3 regions of the Streptomyces sp. NPDC005752 genome follow, and region 1 is predicted to be linked to each of the others. Evidence: riboswitches for the same ligand, from Rfam matches in the RefSeq annotation. Region 1 holds a riboswitch; each other region holds the start of a gene.
What was found. Region 1 has a riboswitch for cobalamin ahead of ABZ441_RS00220 (ribonucleoside-diphosphate reductase subunit alpha). Riboswitches for the same ligand answer to the same signal wherever they lie in the genome.
Positions count from the first base shown of each region.

Region 2: another riboswitch for cobalamin. It lies ahead of ABZ441_RS31665 (cobalamin biosynthesis protein); the one in region 1 lies ahead of ABZ441_RS00220 (ribonucleoside-diphosphate reductase subunit alpha).
Region 3: another riboswitch for cobalamin. It lies ahead of ABZ441_RS09345 (energy-coupling factor ABC transporter permease); the one in region 1 lies ahead of ABZ441_RS00220 (ribonucleoside-diphosphate reductase subunit alpha).

Region 1 covers NZ_JBEXYB010000001.1:38,409-45,380, reverse strand. Annotated here, with positions in the region: gene mctP (monocarboxylate uptake permease MctP) at 1-870, shown strand, start outside; gene ABZ441_RS00225 (GNAT family N-acetyltransferase) at 1,018-1,518, shown strand; cobalamin riboswitch at 1,559-1,696, shown strand; gene ABZ441_RS00220 (ribonucleoside-diphosphate reductase subunit alpha) at 1,834-4,230, shown strand; gene ABZ441_RS00215 (ribonucleotide-diphosphate reductase subunit beta) at 4,230-5,246, shown strand; gene ABZ441_RS00210 (hypothetical protein) at 5,243-5,455, opposite strand; gene ABZ441_RS00205 (helix-turn-helix domain-containing protein) at 5,537-6,511, shown strand; gene ABZ441_RS00200 (D-Ala-D-Ala carboxypeptidase family metallohydrolase) at 6,534-6,972, opposite strand, start outside.
Region 2 covers NZ_JBEXYB010000057.1:16,331-23,302, reverse strand. Annotated here, with positions in the region: gene ABZ441_RS31670 (cobyric acid synthase) at 1-1,217, opposite strand, end outside; gene ABZ441_RS31665 (cobalamin biosynthesis protein) at 1,214-2,158, opposite strand; cobalamin riboswitch at 2,287-2,417, opposite strand; gene ABZ441_RS31660 (hypothetical protein) at 2,560-2,784, opposite strand; gene ABZ441_RS31655 (inorganic phosphate transporter) at 2,797-4,038, opposite strand; gene ABZ441_RS31650 (class II aldolase/adducin family protein) at 4,287-4,946, shown strand; gene ABZ441_RS31645 (hypothetical protein) at 5,015-6,151, shown strand; gene ABZ441_RS31640 (hypothetical protein) at 6,337-6,972, shown strand, end outside.
Region 3 covers NZ_JBEXYB010000008.1:80,403-87,374, forward strand. Annotated here, with positions in the region: gene cbiQ (cobalt ECF transporter T component CbiQ) at 1-742, opposite strand, end outside; gene ABZ441_RS09340 (energy-coupling factor ABC transporter substrate-binding protein) at 749-1,117, opposite strand; gene ABZ441_RS09345 (energy-coupling factor ABC transporter permease) at 1,114-1,824, opposite strand; cobalamin riboswitch at 1,854-2,059, opposite strand; gene aztD (zinc metallochaperone AztD) at 2,222-3,415, opposite strand; gene aztC (zinc ABC transporter substrate-binding protein AztC) at 3,466-4,419, opposite strand; gene ABZ441_RS09360 (hypothetical protein) at 4,416-5,624, opposite strand; gene aztB (zinc ABC transporter permease AztB) at 5,621-6,517, opposite strand; gene aztA (zinc ABC transporter ATP-binding protein AztA) at 6,584-6,972, shown strand, end outside.

The DNA.
Region 1 (6,972 bases):
TGGGGCTACGCCACGCTGGCTCTGGGCTCGGCCCTGGCCCTCTTCATGTACCCGCACTCCATCACGGCGACGCTCTCCAGCCGCAGCCGTGAGGTGATCCGGCGCAACACCACGATCCTGCCGCTGTACTCGCTGATGCTGGGTCTGCTGGCCCTGCTCGGATTCATGGCGATCGCCGCCGGGATCAAGGTGGACAACGGCCAGCTCGCGATCCCCCAGCTGTTCGAGACCATGTTCCCCGACTGGTTCGCGGGCGTGGCCTTCGCCGCGATCGGGATCGGCGCCCTGGTGCCGGCCGCGATCATGTCGATCGCCGCGGCGAACCTCTTCACCCGCAACATCTACAAGGACTTCATCAAGCCCGACGCGACCCCGGCCCAGGAGACCAAGGTCTCCAAGCTGGTCTCGCTGCTGGTCAAGGTCGGCGCGCTCGCCTTCGTCCTCACCATGGACAAGACGGTCGCGATCAACTTCCAGCTGCTGGGCGGTATCTGGATCCTGCAGACGATGCCGGCCCTGGTGGGCGGCCTGTTCACCCGTTGGTTCCACCGCTGGGCCCTGCTCGCGGGCTGGGCGGTCGGCATGCTCTACGGCACGGCGGCCGCGTACGGCGTCGCCAGCCCGACCCAGAAGCACTTCGGCGGTTCCTCGAAGGAGATCCCGGGCATCGGCGAGATCGGCTACATCGGCCTCACCGCGATCGTGCTGAACATCGTCGTCGTGGTCGTACTGACCTTCGTCCTCAACGCGCTGAAGGCCCCGGCGGGTGTGGACGAGACCTCGCCGTCCGACTACACCGCGGACGTGGGCGACCCGGGCGTCAAGGCCGAGCTCCCGCCGGCCACTGCGGGCGCGCCGGGCGGTCACTGACCCCCTCGGCAGTCGTCCGGCATGACATCCGTCCGTCCCGGCAGGGTCCACCTGCCGGGACGGCGTCGTACCGGGTACGGCCCGCGAGACCGCGGTCGGCCGTAAACGGGGGGCGTCACGCTCCCCCTCTGCGGCAGACTGCGGCCCATGGACGTATCGATCAGGCCGGCCCGGCGGGCTCAGTTCGAGGAACTCGGCGAGATCACCGCTCAGGCGTATCTCGGAGACGGTCTGCTGGACTTCGGCGCCGGCGACCCCTACCTGGAGCAGCTCCGCGCCGTCGAGCGGCGTGCGGCCGATGCCGAGGTGCTGGTCGCGCTGGACGACGACGGCCGGCTGCTGGGTGGTGTCACCTACGTCGAGCCGGGCAGCCCGTGGGCGGACATCGCAGGTGAGGACGAGGCGGAGTTCAGGATGCTGGCCGTCTCGCCGGAGGCCCGTGGCCGGGGCGTGGGTGAGGCGCTCGTACGGGCCTGCATCGACCGGGCACGGGCTCGCGGAGGGCTGTCCGGAATCGTGCTGTCGACGCAGTCGTCCATGGCGGCCGCCCATGGGATCTACCGGCGGCTGGGCTTCGCACGGTCCCCGGAGCGGGACTGGAGTCCGCTGCCCGGCTTCGTACTCCTGACATTCCGCCTGGAGCTCTGACCCGCCACGACACTACATGTGGGGGCTGCCTCAATCAGCAGCCCCCACATGTATGCTCGACCTCGCTGTCGCCGCAGGGGAATCCGGTGCGAATCCGGAACTGTCCCGCAACGGTGTGACCGGTGTGTTTCTGTGCACCGCGATAGTCCGAAGACCTGTCGACAGCGCGTCCGGCTCGACCGAACCGGACGCAGAGACGTCCGGGCCCCGCGGAGGGCCGGTGGACGCCGTGCGCCGCGCCGCCCCTCCCCGGGTGCCCTCCGTGCCCGGCTGCCCCGCTCCCGCAGGCCCCGAGCCGAGCGAGGGATAGCCCCAGTGACCATCGCGCCAGCCGACCCGGTTTCAGCCACGGAACTCGAAGGCCGCACGCCCGACGCGCCCGGGACCGCACTGCTGCGGACCCTGACCGGCCTCACGGCCGATCTGCCCGACACCGACCCCGGGCGGGTCGCCGCCGCCGCGCTGCGCGGCCGCAACGCCCGGTCGGACGAGGCGGAGCTGCGGTCGCTGGCCACCGAGGCCGCCGCCGGGCTGATCTCCGAGGACCCGGCCTACTCCCGGCTCGCCGCGCGGCTGCTCACCCGGGCCGTAGCGGACGAGGCCGCCGGCCAGGGCGCTGTCTCCTTCTCGTCGTCGGTCGCCGTCGGGCATCGCGAGGGTCTGGTCGCGGACCGCACGGCCGAGTTCGTCACGCTCCACGCCGCCGCTCTCGACGCCCTGGTGGACCGGGCGCTCGCCGACGGCGCCGACGACCGCTTCGGCTACTTCGGACTGCGCACGCTGCACAGCCGGTACCTGCTGCGCCACCCGCTCACCCGCCACGTGATCGAGACCCCGCAGCACTTCATGCTGCGCGTCGCCGCCGGCCTCGCCGAGGACACCTCCGAGCGGGCCCTGGAGGAAGTGGCCGCGCTGTACGGCCTGATGAACCGGCTGGACTACCTGCCCTCCTCCCCCACCCTCTTCAACTCCGGCACCCGCCACCCGCAGATGTCCTCGTGCTATCTGCTGGACTCGCCGCTGGACGAGCTCGACTCGATCTACGACCGCTACCACCAGGTGGCGCGTCTCTCCAAGCACGCGGGCGGCATCGGTCTCTCGTACTCCCGTGTCCGAGCCCGGGGTTCACTCATCCGGGGCACCAACGGGCACTCCAACGGCATCGTGCCGTTCCTCAAGACGCTCGACGCCTCGGTCGCCGCGGTCAACCAGGGAGGCCGGCGCAAGGGCGCCGCCGCCGTCTACCTGGAGACCTGGCACGCGGACATCGAGGAATTCCTCGAGCTGCGCGACAACACCGGCGAGGACCAGCGGCGTACGCACAACCTCAACCTGGCGCACTGGATCCCGGACGAGTTCATGCGCCGTGTCGACGCGGACACGGACTGGTCGCTGTTCTCCCCCGCCGACACCCCCGAGTTGGTGGACCTGTGGGGCGACGAGTTCGACGCGGCGTACCGCGCGGCCGAGGCGAAGGGGCTGGCCCGCAGGACGATGCCGGCCCGTGAGCTGTACGGCCGCATGATGCGCACCCTCGCGCAGACCGGCCAGGGCTGGATGACGTTCAAGGACGCCTCCAACCGCACGGCGAACCAGACCGCCGAGCCGGGCCGGGTCGTGCACTCCTCGAATCTCTGCACCGAGATCCTCGAAGTCACCGACGACGGCGAGACGGCCGTCTGCAACCTCGGTTCGGTCAACCTCGGCGCGTTCGTCGCCGACGGCACCATCGACTGGGAACGGCTGGACGCCACCGTCCGCACCGCCGTGACCTTCCTGGACCGGGTCGTGGACATCAACTTCTACCCGACCGAGCAGGCCGGCCGCTCCAACGCCCGCTGGCGGCCGGTGGGCCTGGGCGCGATGGGACTCCAGGACGTCTTCTTCCAGCTGCGGCTGCCCTTCGACTCCCCCGAGGCCCGCGCCCTCTCCACGAAGATCTCCGAGCGCATCATGCTGGCCGCCTACGAGGCGTCCTGCGACCTCGCCGAGAGGTCCGGCCCGCTCCCCGCCTGGTCCGAGACCCGCGTCGCCCGGGGTGTGCTGCACCCGGACCACTACGACACCGAGCCGCACTGGCCACAGCGCTGGGAGGCGCTGCGCGCCCGGGTGGCGAAGAGCGGGATGCGCAACTCCCTGCTGCTCGCCATCGCGCCGACGGCGACGATCGCGTCGATCGCCGGGGTGTACGAGTGCATCGAGCCGCAGGTCTCCAACCTCTTCAAGCGCGAGACGCTCAGCGGTGAGTTCCTCCAGGTCAACGCCTACCTGGTGGACGAGCTGAAGAAGCTCGGCGTCTGGGACGCGCGGACCCGTGAGGCGCTGCGCGAGGCGAGCGGCTCCGTGCAGGGTTTCGCCTGGATCCCCGAGGACGTACGGGCGCTGTACCGCACGGCGTGGGAGATCCCGCAGCGCGGCCTGATCGACATGGCGGCGGCCCGTACGCCGTTCCTCGACCAGAGCCAGTCGCTGAACCTGTTCCTGGAGACGCCGACGATCGGCAAGCTCTCCTCGATGTACGCGTACGCCTGGAAGAAGGGGCTGAAGACGACGTACTACCTCCGCTCGCGCCCGGCGACCCGGATCGCCCGCGCGGCCTCCGGCGCGGCGTCGGCCGCCGCCCCCGTTCCCGTACAGCAGGCGTCGGCTCCCGACGCGGAGGCCCTCGCCTGTTCCCTCGAAAACCCCGAGTCCTGCGAGGCCTGCCAGTAATGAGCTCGACCGACGTCAAGAACCTGCTCGACCCGGGCTTCGAACTGACCCTGCGTCCCATGCGGTACCCGGACTTCTACGAGCGCTACCGGGACGCGATCAAGAACACCTGGACGGTGGAGGAGGTCGACCTCCACTCCGACGTGTCCGACCTCGCCAAGCTCTCGCCCGGTGAGCAGCACATGATCGGCCGGCTGGTCGCGTTCTTCGCGACGGGTGACTCGATCGTCTCCAACAACCTGGTGCTGACGCTCTACAAGCACATCAACTCGCCCGAGGCGCGCCTCTACCTGTCGCGTCAGCTGTTCGAGGAGGCCGTGCACGTCCAGTTCTATCTGACGCTGCTCGACACCTACCTGCCGGACCCGGAGGACCGTGCCGCGGCCTTCGACGCGGTCGAGGAGATCCCGTCGATCCGTGAGAAGGCGCAGTTCTGCTTCCGGTGGATGGACTCGGTCGAGAAGATCGACCGGCTGGAGACGAAGGCCGACCGCCGGCGCTTCCTGCTCAACCTGATCTGCTTCGCCGCGTGCATCGAGGGACTCTTCTTCTACGGCGCCTTCGCGTACGTCTACTGGTTCCGCTCGCGCGGGTTGCTGCACGGTCTCGCGACGGGCACCAACTGGGTGTTCCGTGACGAGACGATGCACATGAACTTCGCCTTCGAGGTCGTGGACACCGTCCGCAAGGAGGAGCCCGAGCTCTTCGACGACGAGCTCCAGCAGCAGGTCACCGACATGCTGCGGGAGGCCGTCGAGGCGGAGCTGCAGTTCGGCCGGGATCTGTGCGGCGAGGGCCTGCCGGGGATGAACACCGAGTCCATGCGCCAGTACCTGGAGTGCGTCGCCGACCAGCGGCTCACCCGGCTCGGCTTCCCCGCGCTCTACGGTTCCGAGAACCCGTTCTCGTTCATGGAGCTCCAGGGGGTGCAGGAGCTGACGAACTTCTTCGAGCGCCGTCCCTCCGCCTACCAGGTGGCGGTGGAGGGGTCCGTCGGTTTCGACGACGACTTCTAGATCCGTGCCCAGGACCTGATGTACGGGCGCCGTGTCGCCGTGACCGGCTGCGCGGCGCCCGCCGTCCGCGGGGGCGTCTCCCCCCTGCCCCGTCGCGCGTCCCGCAGCTCGCGGTCGATGCGGCGCTCCCGGGCGAGGCCGACGAGTGCGGGCAGCAGGACGAGGGCGAAAAGGGCGGCTATGGCCAGGTAGCTCAGGAATGTGTTCATGGCTCTACTGTCGTCCGTGCGCCAGGATTTCGTCAGTGGCAGGACTGTCACACACCATCGAATTGCTGCCACACTGACGTCATGCTGAAGAATATCGCCGCCCTGCTGCTCGACGAGATCCATCCCTTCGAACTCGGCGTCATATGCGAGGTGTTCGGGCTCGACCGGTCCGAGGACGGGTTGCCTGTCCACGACTTCGCGGTCGTGTCGGCCGAAGGGCCGGTGCTCCAGACGCACGCCGGTTTCTCCATCAGCACCCCCTACGGGCTGGAGCGCCTGGAGGAGGCCGATCTCATCGCCGTACCCGGCGGGAGCCACTTCATCGACCGGGAGTACCCCGAGGAGGTCCTCGACGCCCTGCGCCGGGCCGTGGACCGCGGCGCGCGGGTGCTGAGCGTCTGCGCCGGCGCCTTCGTGCTCGGCGCCGCCGGGCTGCTGGACGGCCGCCGCTGCACCACTCACTGGCGGCACTCCGACGAGCTGGCCCGCCGCTTCCCCGAGGCCCACGTGGAACCGGACGTGCTCTACGTGGACGAGGGGCCGGTCATCACCTCCGCGGGTACGGCCGCGGGCATCGACGCCGCCCTGCACCTGGTCCGCCAGGCTCACGGGCCCGCCGTCGCGAACGCCCTCGCACGCCGCATGGTGGTCCCCCCGCACCGGGACGGCGGGCAGGCGCAGTACATCAAGCGCCCGCTGCCCCGCACCCGGTGCGACACGGTCGGCGAGACCCTCGCCTGGATGGAACGCCATCTCGACGAGGAGATGACCGTGGAGCAACTGGCCACCCAGACCCACATGTCGCCCCGGACCTTCGCCCGCCGTTTCCAGCAGGAGACCGGCACCACCCCGTACCGCTGGCTGCTCCGGCAGAGGGTGCTGCTGGCGCAGCACCTGCTGGAGACCTCGGACGAGACCGTGGACACGATCGCCGGACAGACCGGGTTCGGGAACGCGGCGGCACTGCGCCATCAGTTCGTACGTTCGCTGGGCACGACACCGAACGCGTACCGCCGCACCTTCCGGGGGCCGGCCGACATGACCGAGGCGGCCTGATCTGACGGCCCCCGGAGCGCCGTCAGATCCCGCAGCCGGAGGCCGACCAGAAGTGGTTCGGCCCCTGGTTGACGTGGATGTGGTCACTGTGGCCGGCGTAACCCGGGCCGAGGATGCCGTTGAAGCCGTGGTTGCGCGCCTGCTTGGCGATCGTGCACAACGAGTGCGGTCCGGCGCCGAGGTCGACGGCGTCGCCGTACAGATGGCGGCTGTTCGTCGCTCCGCCGACCGCCGAGTTGCAGGAGGTGGACCGGAAGCCGCTGGTGACCCGGATGGACTGGTCACCCAGCGCGTGCCTCAGGGCCTCCAGCTTCCACATGCTGCTCAGCGCGTTGGCCTTGGCCGTGCCCGCGGCGACCGCTCCGCCCGCCCAGGTGCTGTTGCACTTGTTGAGCTCGGGATAGGTGAAGTGGATCGGTGTGCAGTCGTCGTCCTGGAGCGCGTACAGCTTGGCCTGGGTG
Region 2 (6,972 bases), on a different contig from region 1:
CCGTTCACCTCGGCGACCCCGTGATGGATCTCGTATCCCTCCACCGGCTCCCCGAGCGCCGAACCGACAGGCCGTTCCAGGACCTTCTCCCGGCCGAAACGGACCCGTACCGGCAGCAGCCCGAGCCCCTCGACCAGGCCGGCCCGTGACTCCACGTCGTCCTCGATGCGCTCGCCCAGCACCTGGAAACCGCCGCAGATCCCCAGCACGGGCCGCCCCTCGGCGGCCCGTCGCCGCAGCGCCTCGGCAAGCCCCCGCTCGCGCAGCCAGGCCAGTGCCTTCACGGTCCCCCGGGTCCCGGGCACGACCACGAGGTCCGCGTCGGCGAGTTCCTCCGCCCGGTCCACGAACCGCACGATCACACCCGGTTCGGCCGCCAGGGCGTCCACATCGGTGAAGTTCGACATCAGCGGTACGGCGCACACCGCGACCCGCAGCACGTCCTCGCCGTGCGGCGGCGTCACGACCGACTCCCGTACGGTGCCGCGCATCGACACCCGCAGCCCGTCCTCCTCGTCGATGCCCAGCCCGTGCGCGTACGGCAGGACCCCGTACGTCCGCCGGCCCGTGAGCCCGCGGAGCATGTCGAGACCGGGCTCCAGCAGCGACACGTCACCGCGGAACTTGTTGACCAGGTATCCGGCGATCAGCGACTGGTCCTCGGGGCTCAGCAGCGCCGTCGTACCGAAGAACGAGGCGAACACACCGCCCCGGTCGATGTCGCCGACCACCAGCACGGGGAACCCGGCGGCTCGCGCGACGCCCATGTTCACGATGTCCGTACGCCGCAGATTGATCTCGGCCGGACTGCCCGCCCCCTCGCAGATCACGGCGTCATACGTGCCCCGCAGTTGCTCCAGACAGTCCACGACCGTCCCCAGCAGCGCCTCCTGGCGTCCCCCGTGGTAGCCGCGCGCACTCATCTCGCCGACCGGCTTCCCCATCAGGACGACCTGGCTCGACCGGTCACCCCCGGGCTTGAGCAGCACCGGGTTCATCAGTACCGACGGCTCCACCCGGGCGGCCTGCGCCTGCATCGCCTGCGCCCGGCCGATCTCCGCGCCCCCACGGGTGACGAACGAGTTCAGCGACATGTTCTGCGCCTTGAAGGGGGCGACCTTCACCCCCCGTCGCACAAGCCACCGGCAGATCCCGGCCGTGACGACGCTCTTGCCCGCGTCCGACGTGGTTCCCGCGACCAGCAGCCCGCCGCTCATCCGACTCTCCGTCCCCTGGCCAGCCGCCCCGCCGCACACACGGCGAGGGCCAGCACACTCACCCGGCGCGACAGCCGCACCGCACGTTCGATGTCCGTGACCCGCACGTCCCGCCCGGCCCCGCCGTTGAGCACCGGCCGGTGCTCGACCCGCCCGCCGTACGCGAGGGTGCCGCCGAGCCGTACGCCGAGCGCTCCCGCGAACGAGGCCTCCACCGGGCCCGCGTTGGGGCTGGGATGCCGGCCCGCGTCGGCCCGCCAGGCCCGGACGGCCTCGCGCGGGCGTCCGCCGGCAGCCACGGCCAAGGCGGCGGTGAGCCGGGCCCCCGGCCATCCGGCGACGTCGTCGAGCCGGGCCGAGGCCCAGCCGTAGCGCCGGTAGCGGGGTGACTTGTGTCCGACCATGGCGTCGAGCGTGTTGACAGCCCGGAAGGCGACCAGCCCGGGCACCCCGCCGACCGCGCCCCAGACCAGGGCTCCCACGACGGCGTCGGAGGTGTTCTCGGCGACGGACTCCACCACCGCGCGGGCGATCCCGGGCCCGTCCAGTGCCTGGGGGTCCCGGCCGCACAGATGCGGCAGCCGCTCCCGGGCCAGCTCGATGTCCCCGGCGGCCAGCGCCCCGCCGACGGCACGGGCCTCGCGGCCCAGTGACGTGCCCCCGACGACGGCCCAGGTGGCGGCAGCGGTCAGTGCCACGGCGGCGGCGGGACGGTTCCGTACGGCACGGGCGGCCAGCGCGGCGGCGCCCGTGGCGCCCCCGGCACAGACCAGCGTGTGCAGGGCGCCCCAGCCGCGGTGATCGCGCCACAGCCGGTCCTCGGCACCCGCCGCGGCACGCCCGAAGGCGGCGACGGGATGTCCCCGCCGGGGATCACCGAGCAGCAGGTCGCCGATCAGACCGGCGGCGGCGCCGTACGCGAAGATGCGGTCGGCTCGCACGCGTCAGCCGGCCGTCGCGCCTCGAAGGACCTCAGGGACGGGTGGTGCAGCGACCGACGCAGGGCAGCCAGGCATGGCGTATGTCCTCACTCAGGGTCCGCGCCCTGGTTCGACGTGACCGGCGACGAGAGTCTCCTGGCTTCCGGATCCGCAGTTCCTCCGGCCTTCCAGTCCGCTGCGGCGGACCGTGACTTCCGTGTGGAGGCTGCTCCCCGGTGACAGTGGCGGGACCGCGCCGGATTCGCACCGGCTTCCTCTTCTGTCGCCGTAATGGCTCCGGCAGTCCACCATGCTCCGCGAACGCCCGTCAACCTGCCGTTGACCTGCGAGGCTTCGGTGTGCCCGGACGCACACCGGGCCGGACACACGTGGTGTGTCCGGCCCGGTGCGTGCCCGTGAGGTCAGGCGACGATCAGATAGATCCCGTACGCGACCGCCGCCGCGCACAGCCCGAAGCAGGCGTACGCGCCGACGCGGGCCGGGGCGTGGGAACCGCCGCCGCCCTGAGCCGTCGGCACCTGCTTGGCCAGGCCCAGGATGCCGAGGGTGAAGAGGCCCACGAGCGCGACGGTGATCACGAGGCTGACGCCGAAGACGGAGGCCAGAGCTGCCCAGTCGATGTTCATACGGATCTGTCCTTACACCGTGGCCGGTCGGGCCGGGTCGGTCTGGGGGTCGGCCGGGGCGTGGATCGTGGTCTTGAGGTGTGTGTCCGCCAGGCCGACGGGCGGCGGGCTGACGGCCGCGATGGCGGTCGTGACGACGCCCGCGGGCTCGTTGACGTTGGTGTGGTCGACCGGCTTGCGGCGCGACAGCAGCCAGATGGCGGCGGATCCGCCCACGAGCACGGCGGCCACCACGGCGACACCCCAGGGCCCCTGCTTGGTCAGGAACTCGGCCCCCGCACCGACCAGGCCGGCGGCGGGCAGCGTCAGGCCCCAGGCGATGAACATCCGGGTGGCGGTGGACCAGCGGACCACGCCCCCCTTGCGCCCGAGCCCCGCACCCATCACCGCGCCGGAGCAGGACTGCGTGGTCGAGAGGGAGAAGCCGAGGTGCGAGGAGGCCAGGATGACGGTGGCCGCACTCGTCTGGGCCGCGAATCCCTGCGGCGGACGCAGGTCGGTGAGGCCGCTGCCCATGGTGCGGATGATGCGCCAGCCGCCGAGGTAGGTGCCCAGCGCGATCGCGATACCCGCGGAGGCGATGACCCAGACCGGCGGGTTGGAACCGGGGGCGAGGACGCCGCCGGTGACCAGGGCCAGGGTGATGATGCCCATGGTCTTCTGCGCGTCGTTGGTGCCGTGGGCGAGCGAGACGAGACCGGCCGAGGCGATCTGGCCGGCGCGGTAGCCCTTGGCGGTCGACTTCAGCTGTGCCTCGTCCGTGATCTTCCGGTTGAGGCGGTACGTCAGCCTCGTGGCCAGCAGCGCGGCGACACCGGCCACCAGCGGAGCCGCGATCGCGGGCAGCAGCACCTTCGTGACGACGGTGCCGCCGTCGATCGAGGACCAGCCGGCCGACATCACCGCGGCGCCGATGAGACCGCCGAAGAGAGCGTGGGAGGAACTGGAGGGCAGACCCACGAGCCAGGTCAGCAGATTCCACAGGATGGCGCCGACGAGCGCCGCGAAGATGACCTCGGTTCTGAGACCGTCCTCATTGATGATCCCGCCGGAGATCGTCTTGGCGACCTCGACGGACAGGAACGCGCCGACGAGGTTGAGAACGGCGGACATGGCCACCGCTGTCTTGGGCTTGAGAGCGCCGGTCGAGATGGTGGTGGCCATCGCGTTGGCGGTGTCGTGGAAACCGTTCGTGAAATCGAACACGAGAGCTGTCACGACCACAATCGCAAGCAGCAGCGTGATGTGTTCCATTTACCCAGGCAATCGTTCGACGTCATTGGCACGTGGAACGTAAGCAACCAGGGTGAACGGAAGATGAACTGGGCAGGGCGGCATGGTGACCCCAACCGCGTATGCCGGTTCCGCTTGTGTGCGCGGTGGGTGGGCCGGACCTCCGCGGCCGGTGCGAGGCCCGGCTCCCGCCCCGCTCCGGCGGCTGTGGCTGCGGCCGACGCGCTCCATCGGCGAGACATCGGTCACGTGCCCCCTAGGATCCCCGCATGACCGACGAGCACAGAGACGCCATCGAACAGGTATGGGACGGTGTCGTCGCGACGGCCCGGCGTACCGCGGCGGACGGCCTCGTCGTCGGCACCTCGGGCAACGTGTCGGCCCGGGTCGGCGACATCGTCCTGGTCACCCCCAGCGGGGTGCCCTACGACCGGCTCGGCCCGGCCGACGTGGTCGGCGTCGACCTCGACGGACGTCAGGTCCTGGGCGACCTGGCCCCGACCAGCGAACTCCCTCTCCACCTCGCCGTCTACCGGGGCAGCGGCGCCGCCGCAGTCGTCCACACCCACGCCGTGCACGCCACGGCCGTCTCCACCCTCGTCACCGAGGTGCCGCTCATCCACTACGCCGCCGCGATGCTCGGCGGCCCCGTCCGTACCGCCCCGTACGCGCTCTACGGGACGCGGGAACTCGCCGACAACATGCTGGCCGCCCTGCGCGACCGCACCGGCTGCCTGCTGCGCAACCACGGCACCGTCACCCACGGGTCCACCCTCGACGAGGCCTACGACCGCACCGCCCAGCTCGAATGGATGTGCAGGCTCTGGCTCACCGCCAGCTCCGTGCCCGGCCACCGGCCGGCCCTCCTCACCCCGGCCCAGCTGCGCGACGTGCAGGAGGCCCTGAAGGGATACGGCCAGCCCGGCTGAGCCCGGGCGCCGCACCGTACGGCCGACGCCCACTGGCCGACGGCGCCGCCGCCCGGGACACTGGAGCCGTGCGCCCGGCAACAGTGGCGGCAGTGGCCGCAACCTCGATCCTCGGCGTCGGCGCGGCAGCGGTCGCCGCCGGCCGCTACGCCAGCGACGCCGCCCTCGGGGCGCCCTCGCCACGCCCCTTCCCGGCCGACCGCCGCCTCACCGTGCACGCCACCGCGGCCGGGCAGGTCACCCTGACCCGCTCCTTCCCCGCGCTGCGTCCCGGTACGTACGGACTGGCCGGCCGGGGCGTCCACGCGGTGGTCGGCCCGGTGGTCGGACAACAGGGGGACGACGCGGCCTCCGCCGACACGGTCGTACGCAGGCTGGACCGCGTGACCCTGGGCAGCCTGAAGCCGGGTGGCAGGGTGCGCCTCACCCCCGAACTCCACCGCGGCGACCCGCTCACCGCGCTCGGCCTCGCGTACAAGGAGGTGGAGGTCCCCGGCGAACTCGGCCCCCTGCCCGCGTGGTTCGTGCCCGCGGCCCGCGACACCTGGGTGATCACCGTGCACGGCCTCGGCACCACCAGGGACCACCCCCTGAACGTGCTGGGGTTCCTCCACGCCCAGCAGTTCCCCGTGCTCGACCTGGCCTACCGCGGCGACGCGGGCGCCCCGCGCTCACCGGACGGGCTCACCCACCTCGGTGAGTCCGAATGGCGCGACCTCGACGCGGCCATCCGCTACGCCGTGCGTTACGGGGCCGAGAACGTCATCCTGCACGGCTGGTCGTCCGGCGCGTCGATGGCCCTGCACGCGGCCGTCAACTCCGCGCTCCGCGACCGGGTCAGCGGTCTCGTCCTCGATTCCCCGGTCCTGGACTGGAGGACCACCCTGCGGGCCCTCGCCTCGGCCCGGGGCGTCCCCTCCGCGCTGCTGCCCCTCGCAGTCCGGGCCGCCCAGGGCCAGACCGGGCTGCACGGCGCCCCGCTCCTGGAGACCTCGGTGCCGACGGCCCTGCACGCCCCCACCCTGATCGTCCACGGACCCGACGACGCCCTGGCCCCGTGGCAGCAGTCCCGGGAACTCGCCGCACGCCGGCCCGACCTGGTGACACTGCACTCCGTACCGCAGGCTCCGCATGCGGCGATGTGGAACGCGGATCCGGCCGGTTACGAAGAGGCCCTCAGACGCTTCCTCACGCCCCTGATGTGAGCTGATGGCCCGGAACCGCCCGGTTGGTGCCCCCGCCCGGAGGCCCCGCGAATCCCGGTGACACGGCTTCCGTTTGGGCTTTCGGCCCGTCAGAGGCAAGACTGCTCCTCGTGACGTCCCGTACCCCGCGCGACTCCAGGCTGCGACTTGTCCGCCCGCGACCCCAGGCGACCGCCCGCAAGGCAGTGACGACCCGGCGCACCAGGCCGGCCCCCCGGCCACCCGAGGGCACACCGCCCCCGGCGGAACTGGCACGCCAGGCCAGGGCCGTACTGGCCGACGCCGTACGGATCGCCCACTGGGCCGCGGACGGGACGAGCGCCGGCTCCGCCCCGCTCGCCGCCCCGGCCCTGGAGCGGGCCGCCGCCGCGCTCCAGCTGTCCCCGGCCCAGGTGCGGGCCGGCTGGGACCGGGCCAGGCTGGCCGGACTCATCGAGATGCACGGCGACACCGCCCGCCGCGGCTGGCGGCTGCGCGCCTGGGACCGCGACGACTCCGCCGTGCTCCGCGGCTGGGTGGCGCTCTTCGACGCCTGGTCGCTCGTCCACGCCTCGCCCGAAGGCGTCGAGGCGACCGCCGTGGCGGAAGCCGTCGAGGCCGTGCCCCAGGTGCTCTCCCTCCTCCAGCTCTCGGCGGGCGCGGTGACCGTGCCGGCGCTCCTCGACCTGCTCGGCCAGCGCGTCGCGGAACTCCACGACGAGCGGTGCGAGGTTCCGTACGGGCCGCAGGAGCAGCCCGCCCCCGTCGGCGGACGCCCCGCAGACCTGAACGCGCTGCTGCTCGACTGGGCCCTGGAGGGCCTCGCCTCCGTCGGCGCCCTC
Region 3 (6,972 bases), on a different contig from region 1:
GCGGCCTTTCCAGGGCGAAGGTCAGTGCGGTGAGGGCCATGAGCAGCGTGACGCTCACGGCCACGAACCGGACGGAGACGCGGGCCTCGGGCACCAGGACGCGCAGGGTTCCGTCGTAGCCCCGCCCCGCCAGCCCCTGCTGGAGCCGCGCCGCGCGGTCGAAGGCCCTGATGAACGCGGTGGCTCCGAGCCCGGCCAGGGACCGCCAGGCCGCGGCCCGTGTGGTGTGCCCGAGCCGGGCGGCCTGGGCCTCCCTGATCCGGCGAACCGAGTCGAGGAGCAGGAAGCTCATGCGGTAGGTCACCAGGGCCACGTCCACCACTGCCGCGGGCACTCCTGCCCTGACCAGGCGGGGCAGGAGGTCGGACACGGGGGTGGTGAAGGCGAACAGCAGGACGCCGAGCGACGCGGCCGAGGTGCGCAGCAGCAACTCAACGGCGCGTGCCGGCCCCCCTGGGGCCAGGCCGACGAGCCCCCCGGGCCCGCCGACCTCGACGAGCAGTGTGGCGGCCCCGGTGACGCAGAACCCCAGGGGCACCCGGTACGCCCGCCACAGATGGCGGGCGGTCACGCCCGCCGGCCCCAGCAGCACGGCCAGGGCGGCGACCAGGATCAGGGGCGCGCCGGGCCAGGGCGGCAGCGATATGGCGAGAACCGTGAATCCCAGTCCGAGCACGGCTTTGTCCACGGGATGGCGGCGGCGCCAGCGACTGCTGTGCGCCGCCGCATCGATCTGCAGCACGTGCGCTCAGTTCCTCCGGGCCGCGGACTCCCCGGCACCGGGCCCGGTGCCCCCGCCGTCCTGCCGGGCGGCCGCCCGCAGTTCGCCCTGACGGCGTCCGCGCCGCACGCCGAAGTAGTAGGCGAGGACACCCGCGCCGAGCGCTGCCTGGAGGGCGAACAGTGCCGACTCGACCTCACCGGAAGGCGGTTCGTACAGCGGGGAGAACCAGGGTTCGTACGCGGGGGCGATCTCGGTGATCGCGGTCTCCGCCTGCGCGTCGGCGCCCGCGAAGGGCTCCTCCTGGCCGTCGCCGAGGCCGAGGGCCAGGGGCAGGACGGCCAGCGCGGCCACGACGAGCAGGAGAAGGGCGTTGATCTTCGTGTTCTTGTTCATTTGGCAACCGCCTCGGTCTCGGCCGTCCTGGTCGGGGTGCGCCTGCCGCTGAGGAACACCCCGAGCCGGGTCAGCTCCCCCTTGCTGGACTGCACGAGGAGCCGCATCACCAGCACGGTCAGAAGCCCCTCGCTCACCGCGAGCGGGATCTGGGTGAGCGCGAAGATGGAGCCGAACTTGCCGAGCGCGCCCAGGAACCCGCTGCTCGGGTCCGGGAAGGCGAGCGCCAGCTGCACGCTGGTGACGCAGTACGTGGACAGGTCGGCGACGAACGCTGCGAAGAACACCGCCACCATCAGCGGCACGTCGTAACGGCGCAGCGCCTTGTAGACCGCGTACCCCGCCCAGGGCCCGACGATCGCCATCGAGAAGACGTTGGCGCCGAGCGTGGTCAGGCCGCCGTGGGCGAGCAGCAGCGCCTGGAAGAGCAGGGTGATGGTGCCCAGTACCGCCATGATCGGCGGGCGGAACAGGATGGCTCCCAGCCCCGTACCCGTGGGATGCGAACAACTTCCCGTGACGGAGGGGATCTTCAAGGCGGAAAGTACGAACGTGAAGGCCCCGGAAGCCCCCAGGAGCAACGTGCTCTCAGGGTTCTCCCTGACTTCACGCGTGAGCGACCGGACTCCGTGGACGACGAACGGCGCGGACGCGACACCCCAGGCGATCGCGTGCGCCGGAGGCAGAAAACCCTCGGCTATGTGCATGGCTCAGCAGACCCTCTCCAGCACCTCGTGGATGGTTGAAGTGCCTTGGCCGGTCTCCTGGCTTACGGGTAACACCGCCCGAACTCCGCCTTCCCGGGTCACAAGGACCCAGTGGCTGCCCGCGAGGGCCGGAGCCGGACTTCCCGATCACAGTGGCGAGGGCCGCACCGGCATCACACCGATTTCCCGTTCACCAAGGCGTGGCGACAGTAGTGCCAGGCGGGTGGTGATGACAAGCCGGGGGAGGCCCGGGTGGACACGCCCCCGCGGGCGGCCGTGTACGCGATGACCTGCGACGGTCCGGGTGGTGATCCAGGTGGTGGCGGGCTCGGAAGCGCGAGGGGGAGGAGCGCGCTGCCGCCCTGCGGGAACGCGCTCCTGCACCTCGGGAGGGGGATCAGTGCTGCTCGACGACACCGCTCAGCTCGTTGGGAGCCTCGGGCAGTTCGGTCGAGGCCAGTTGCCGGCCCGACTCGATGTCGACGGCGACCAGCTTCTTGTTCTCCGGGTCCGAGACGTATGCCGTGTGGTCGCGCACGAACAGCGCCGGGCGGGGCTGCTGCCAGTCCAGCGGTTCCCGCCACGAACCGAGGACGGAGATCTTCCTGGTCACCTTGCCCGTGGCGGGGTCGATGACATGGATGCGGCCGTCGGTGCCCAGGACCAGCGCCTCACCGTGCGCACCGCGTGCCAGCGAGCGGAAGGTGTAGCTCGTCCCGATGTCGACGAGCCGCATCTTGCCCGTCCCGGTGTCGATGAGCGAGATCTGTTCCGGGCGTTCCAGCTCGGCGTCCTTGTCCTTCTTGTAGTCGCCGAGGACGACGGGCGACTCGTCGGAGCCGGCCTGGTTGCCGATCCTGCCGTACTCGGTGGGGCTGTTCACCTTCTTGACGGCGCCGTCCTTGTAGATCAGGACTCCGTCCTCGCAGCCGATGACGACCGCCTCGTCCTTGGCGGTCGCCTCCCCGTGGACGCCCGGGCACTCCTCGCTGCGGGTGATCTCCTTGCGGTCCTCGTCCAGTACCGCGATGCCGACGCGCTTCTCCTCCGTGCCGAGGGTCGTCACCAGCCTGCCGTCGGCGAGCTGGATGGCGACACCGTGGTGCGGCGCGGCGGAGGTGTACGTCTCGGCCTTCGGCGCGGTGTCGCCGAGGTCCTCCGGGTCGAAGACCGTGACCTCGCCCGTGCCGTCGGCGAAGAGGACGGTCCTGCCGGCGTGACGGACGACGTGGCCCGGCTTGCCGCCTTCGAACTCGACGTCGGTGAGCTTCCGGCCCGCTGCGTCGAGGACCCGGAAACCGGTCGAGGTGGAAACCATCACATGGCGGTCGCTGCCCGCGGGGTTGACCCGGTTGAACCCCTCCAGCGGTATGTCCTCGGCGAGCTTCAGTGTCGTGCCGTCGAGTACGTAGAGGCCTCCGTCGTACGTGGTGACGATCGGGTTCACGACCTGGGCGGCCGGTGAACCGGACGAGTTGTCCGCCGCCTTCGCGGCGGGCTTCCCACCGTCACCACCGCAGGCGGTGAGCGCTACGGAGGCGGCGAGCAGGGCGGCGGCAGCCGCGTTCCTCGGGCGTGCTACATGCTTCACTTCGTGTGTTCCCTCTCCAGAGCTGTCGCTCATGACCGGCGACAGCGTGGCTATTCGGTGCCCAGTCCCATGGCTATGGACCGGGTGTTGGCGCGCATCATTTCCAGGTAGGTGGCCGCCCCCTCTCCCTTCTCGGTGAGGGATTCGGAGAACAGCGGCACGACGTCCACCTCGACGCCGCTCTCACGTCCGAGCACCCGGGCCAGTCGGTCCGGTTGCGACGAGTCGGCGAAGATCGCCTTCACCCCCGTCGTCTCGATCGTGTCGGCCAGGGACTTGAGATCCGATGCGCTCGGTGAGGCGAGCGTGGTGCCGCTCGGGATCACCGCGCCCACGACCCGGAATCCGAAACGCTGGGCGAGATATCCGAAGACATGGTGATTGGTGACCAACCGGCGTCGGTCGGAAGGGATTTGGTCGAACCGTTCTCGCATCCACGTGGTCAGTTCGTCGATCTCCGCCCCGTAGGCGGACGCGTTCTTCTCGACGGCGGCCTTGTCGACGCCCCCCACGTGCTCGGCGACCTGATCCGAGATCAGTCCGACGGCCCTGCGGACCCGTTCGGGATCGGTCCAGAAGTGCGGGTCGGGCTCGCCGGCGGACTCGCCCGCCGTATAGGTGATCGGATCGACGGCGTCCCCGACCGCCAGGACGGAGACGCCCGCCTCCTTCGCGGCCTCCACATGGCGAAGGACGTTCTCCTCCAGGCCCAGGCCGTTGTGGACGACCAGATCGGCCTGCTCGATGGCCGCCGCCTGCGGAGCCGAGACTCCGAAGGAGTGCGGGTCGGCCCCGGCCTGCATCAGCACGGTGACCTCGGCCTCGTCACCGACGATGTTGCGGGTGATGTCGCCGAGGATGTTCGTGGTGACGACCACCGAGGGGCGGCTCTGCTCGCCTCCCGCGCAACCGGCCACCCCCAGGAGCAGGACGCCGGCCAGGCAGGCGAGCAGAAGGCGCGCGGGTGTCCGGCGGCTGCGCACGGTCGCGGATCCGGTGCTCATCGGCCGGTCTCCACCATGTACGTCGGGGCGAAGCCGAGCGGAAAGGTCCGGGCGAGCCTGAGCCCGTCGTCGTAGTCGATCTCGTAGACCTTCCTGGCGGCGGCGTCGTTGACGTAGGCGCGGGTGGTGTCGACCTCTATCGAGGCGGACTCCGTTCCCTCGGACAGGAGTTCCTTACGGGCGATGCTCTTCCCGGTGGCGATGTCGTAGGCGGTGAGGACTCCGTCCCTGCCGAGCGCGAGCAGCGGAGAACCCTCTCCGGCGGTGTTGGCGGCCACGACCGGACCGGTCTCGATGCGTGTCCAGGAGCGGTCGGTCACATCGAGGACCCGGACGGCGTCGTCCCCGGACAAGGCGGCGAGCGTGGTGCTGTTCGCCCGGTGACGGAAGTCGACGGCCCGCTCGGAAGCCTTCACCGCGGTGTCGTACGGGATCTTTTGTGCGTGGAACGTGCCCCTGTCCTCGCTGACCAGCAGCGCCCCGTCGGCACATCCGAAGACCACGCCTCGGCGGGTCACGGCCTCGCCGCGCACCTGGGCGCACCGCTCCGCCGGCGTGGTGACCCGGGTGCCGTCCCGGTCGCGGACCTCGACGGCGTCCTCCCCGGATCCTGCCCCAGTGACCAGCATGTGTTCCTTGTAGGGGACGACCGGCCCGCTTCCCGCGCCGGTGAGCTCGCCGCCGCGCGGGACGGTGCCGGCCTCGAGCTCCTTGCGGTCGAACAGCCGGGTTCCGCTCTTCGGCGCGGACACCGCGGTGACCGCCTGATCGCTGTGGATGTGGGCGGCGTCCGTCTCCGTGAGGAGACCCACGTCGCGGACGGCGGCGCGGTAGTAGTGGACGTGGTCGCCGTGATCCACCGTCCAGGCGCCCGCGTCGACGACGTGGGTTCCCCCGGCGCCGCTCACATAGGCGAACCGGCCGTCGGTGCGCAGAGCTTGTACGCCGTCACCGCGCTTCAGTGAGGTGATGTCCTCGGTGATCAGGTCCAGGACCTCGACCGCACCCGTGCCCGCGTCGGCGAGTACGAGCCGGGACTGCTGCTCGGAGGCTTCCTCGGCTCCCTCGACGTACCCGTGGGGTTTCGCCGAGGTCTTCGCCGGTGTCCGTGTCTCGCTGCCTTCCTGGCAGCCGACGAGCAGACCGGAGCAGGCAAGGGCGGCGCAGGAGAGTGCTGTGGCGGTTCGGATCTTCCTGGGTGTCATGACTGACGTCCGTATTCCATTTCCGTGTGCGTTCGGTGGGTCGTCGGGGCGGAGGGTGCGGCCGGAGCGGACCGCGGCCACCGGTTGCGCAGGCCGGAGGCGGCGGTGGAGAGCAGGAACTGGACGACGGCCGTCGCCGCGATGCTTGCTCCTGCAGCCGTGTGGAGGTGCCACGAGAGCAGCAGACCGATGAACGTCGCGCTCGCTCCCAGGCAGCCGGCGCCGATCATGATCACCGGGATGCGCCGGGCCCACGGCAGCATGGCCGCGGGCGGCGCGATCAGCAGGCCGAAGACCAGCAGCGTCCCCACCACGTGGAACGACGCGACGATGGCCAGGGTGAGCAGGGCCAGCAGAGCCGCGTGAGCGAGGCGTGGCCGGAGCCCCAGTGTGTGCGCCTTGCGCTCGTCGAAGGCCAGCGCGACGAACGGCCGGTAGCCGAGCACGGAGATCACCAGCGCGATGACCAGCGCGCCCCCGAGGTAGGCCAGGTCGGCCGGACGCACGGCGAGCACATCACCGAAGAGGAACCCGGTCAGGTCGACCGCGAAGGACTGCGAGCGCGACACGATGATCACGCCCAGCGACAGCATCCCCACGAAGAGCAGACCGATGCTCGTGTCCTGCGACAGTCGGGGTGACCGTCCGACGACGCTGACCCCGAGCGCCATGACGGCCGCGCTCACGGCGGCGCCGACGAGCAGGTTGCCCCCCAGCAGCGAGGCGAGCGCGATCCCGGGGAGCATGCCGTGCGACATCGCGTCCCCGAAGAAGGCCATGCCGCGAAGGACGACCCACGTGCCCGCCAGGGCACAGATCAGCGACACGAGCGTGCCGCCCCACAGGGCCCGTTGGACAAAGGCCACCTCGAAGGGGCCCATCAACCATTCCATGCGGCAGGACACTACAATGAAAATGATTATCACTACAACGAAGCGCGGCGGGAAGAGGCTCGGGAGATGCAGAGACAGGTAAGGCTCGACGGTGTGTCGGCCGGTTACGCGAACCGTGCGGTACTTGATCAACTCACCTTGCGGATACCGGCTTTCACCACAACCGCGGTGGTCGGTCCGAACGGCTCGGGCAAGTCCACACTCCTCGGGGTGATCGCCGGAGTGATCCAGGTAACAGCAGGCGAGGTGGAGCGCCGGACCGACATGCGCGCGGCGTTCGTGACGCAGCGCAGCAGGGCGGCCGATGTGCTGCCGCTGACCGTGCGGGACGCGGTGGCGATGGGGAGGTGGGGGCGGCGCGGGCTGTGGCGGCGGCTCACGCCGAAGGACCTGGACGTGGTGGAGACGAGTATGGGCCGACTCGGCATCAGCTCACTGGCCCACCGGCAACTGGG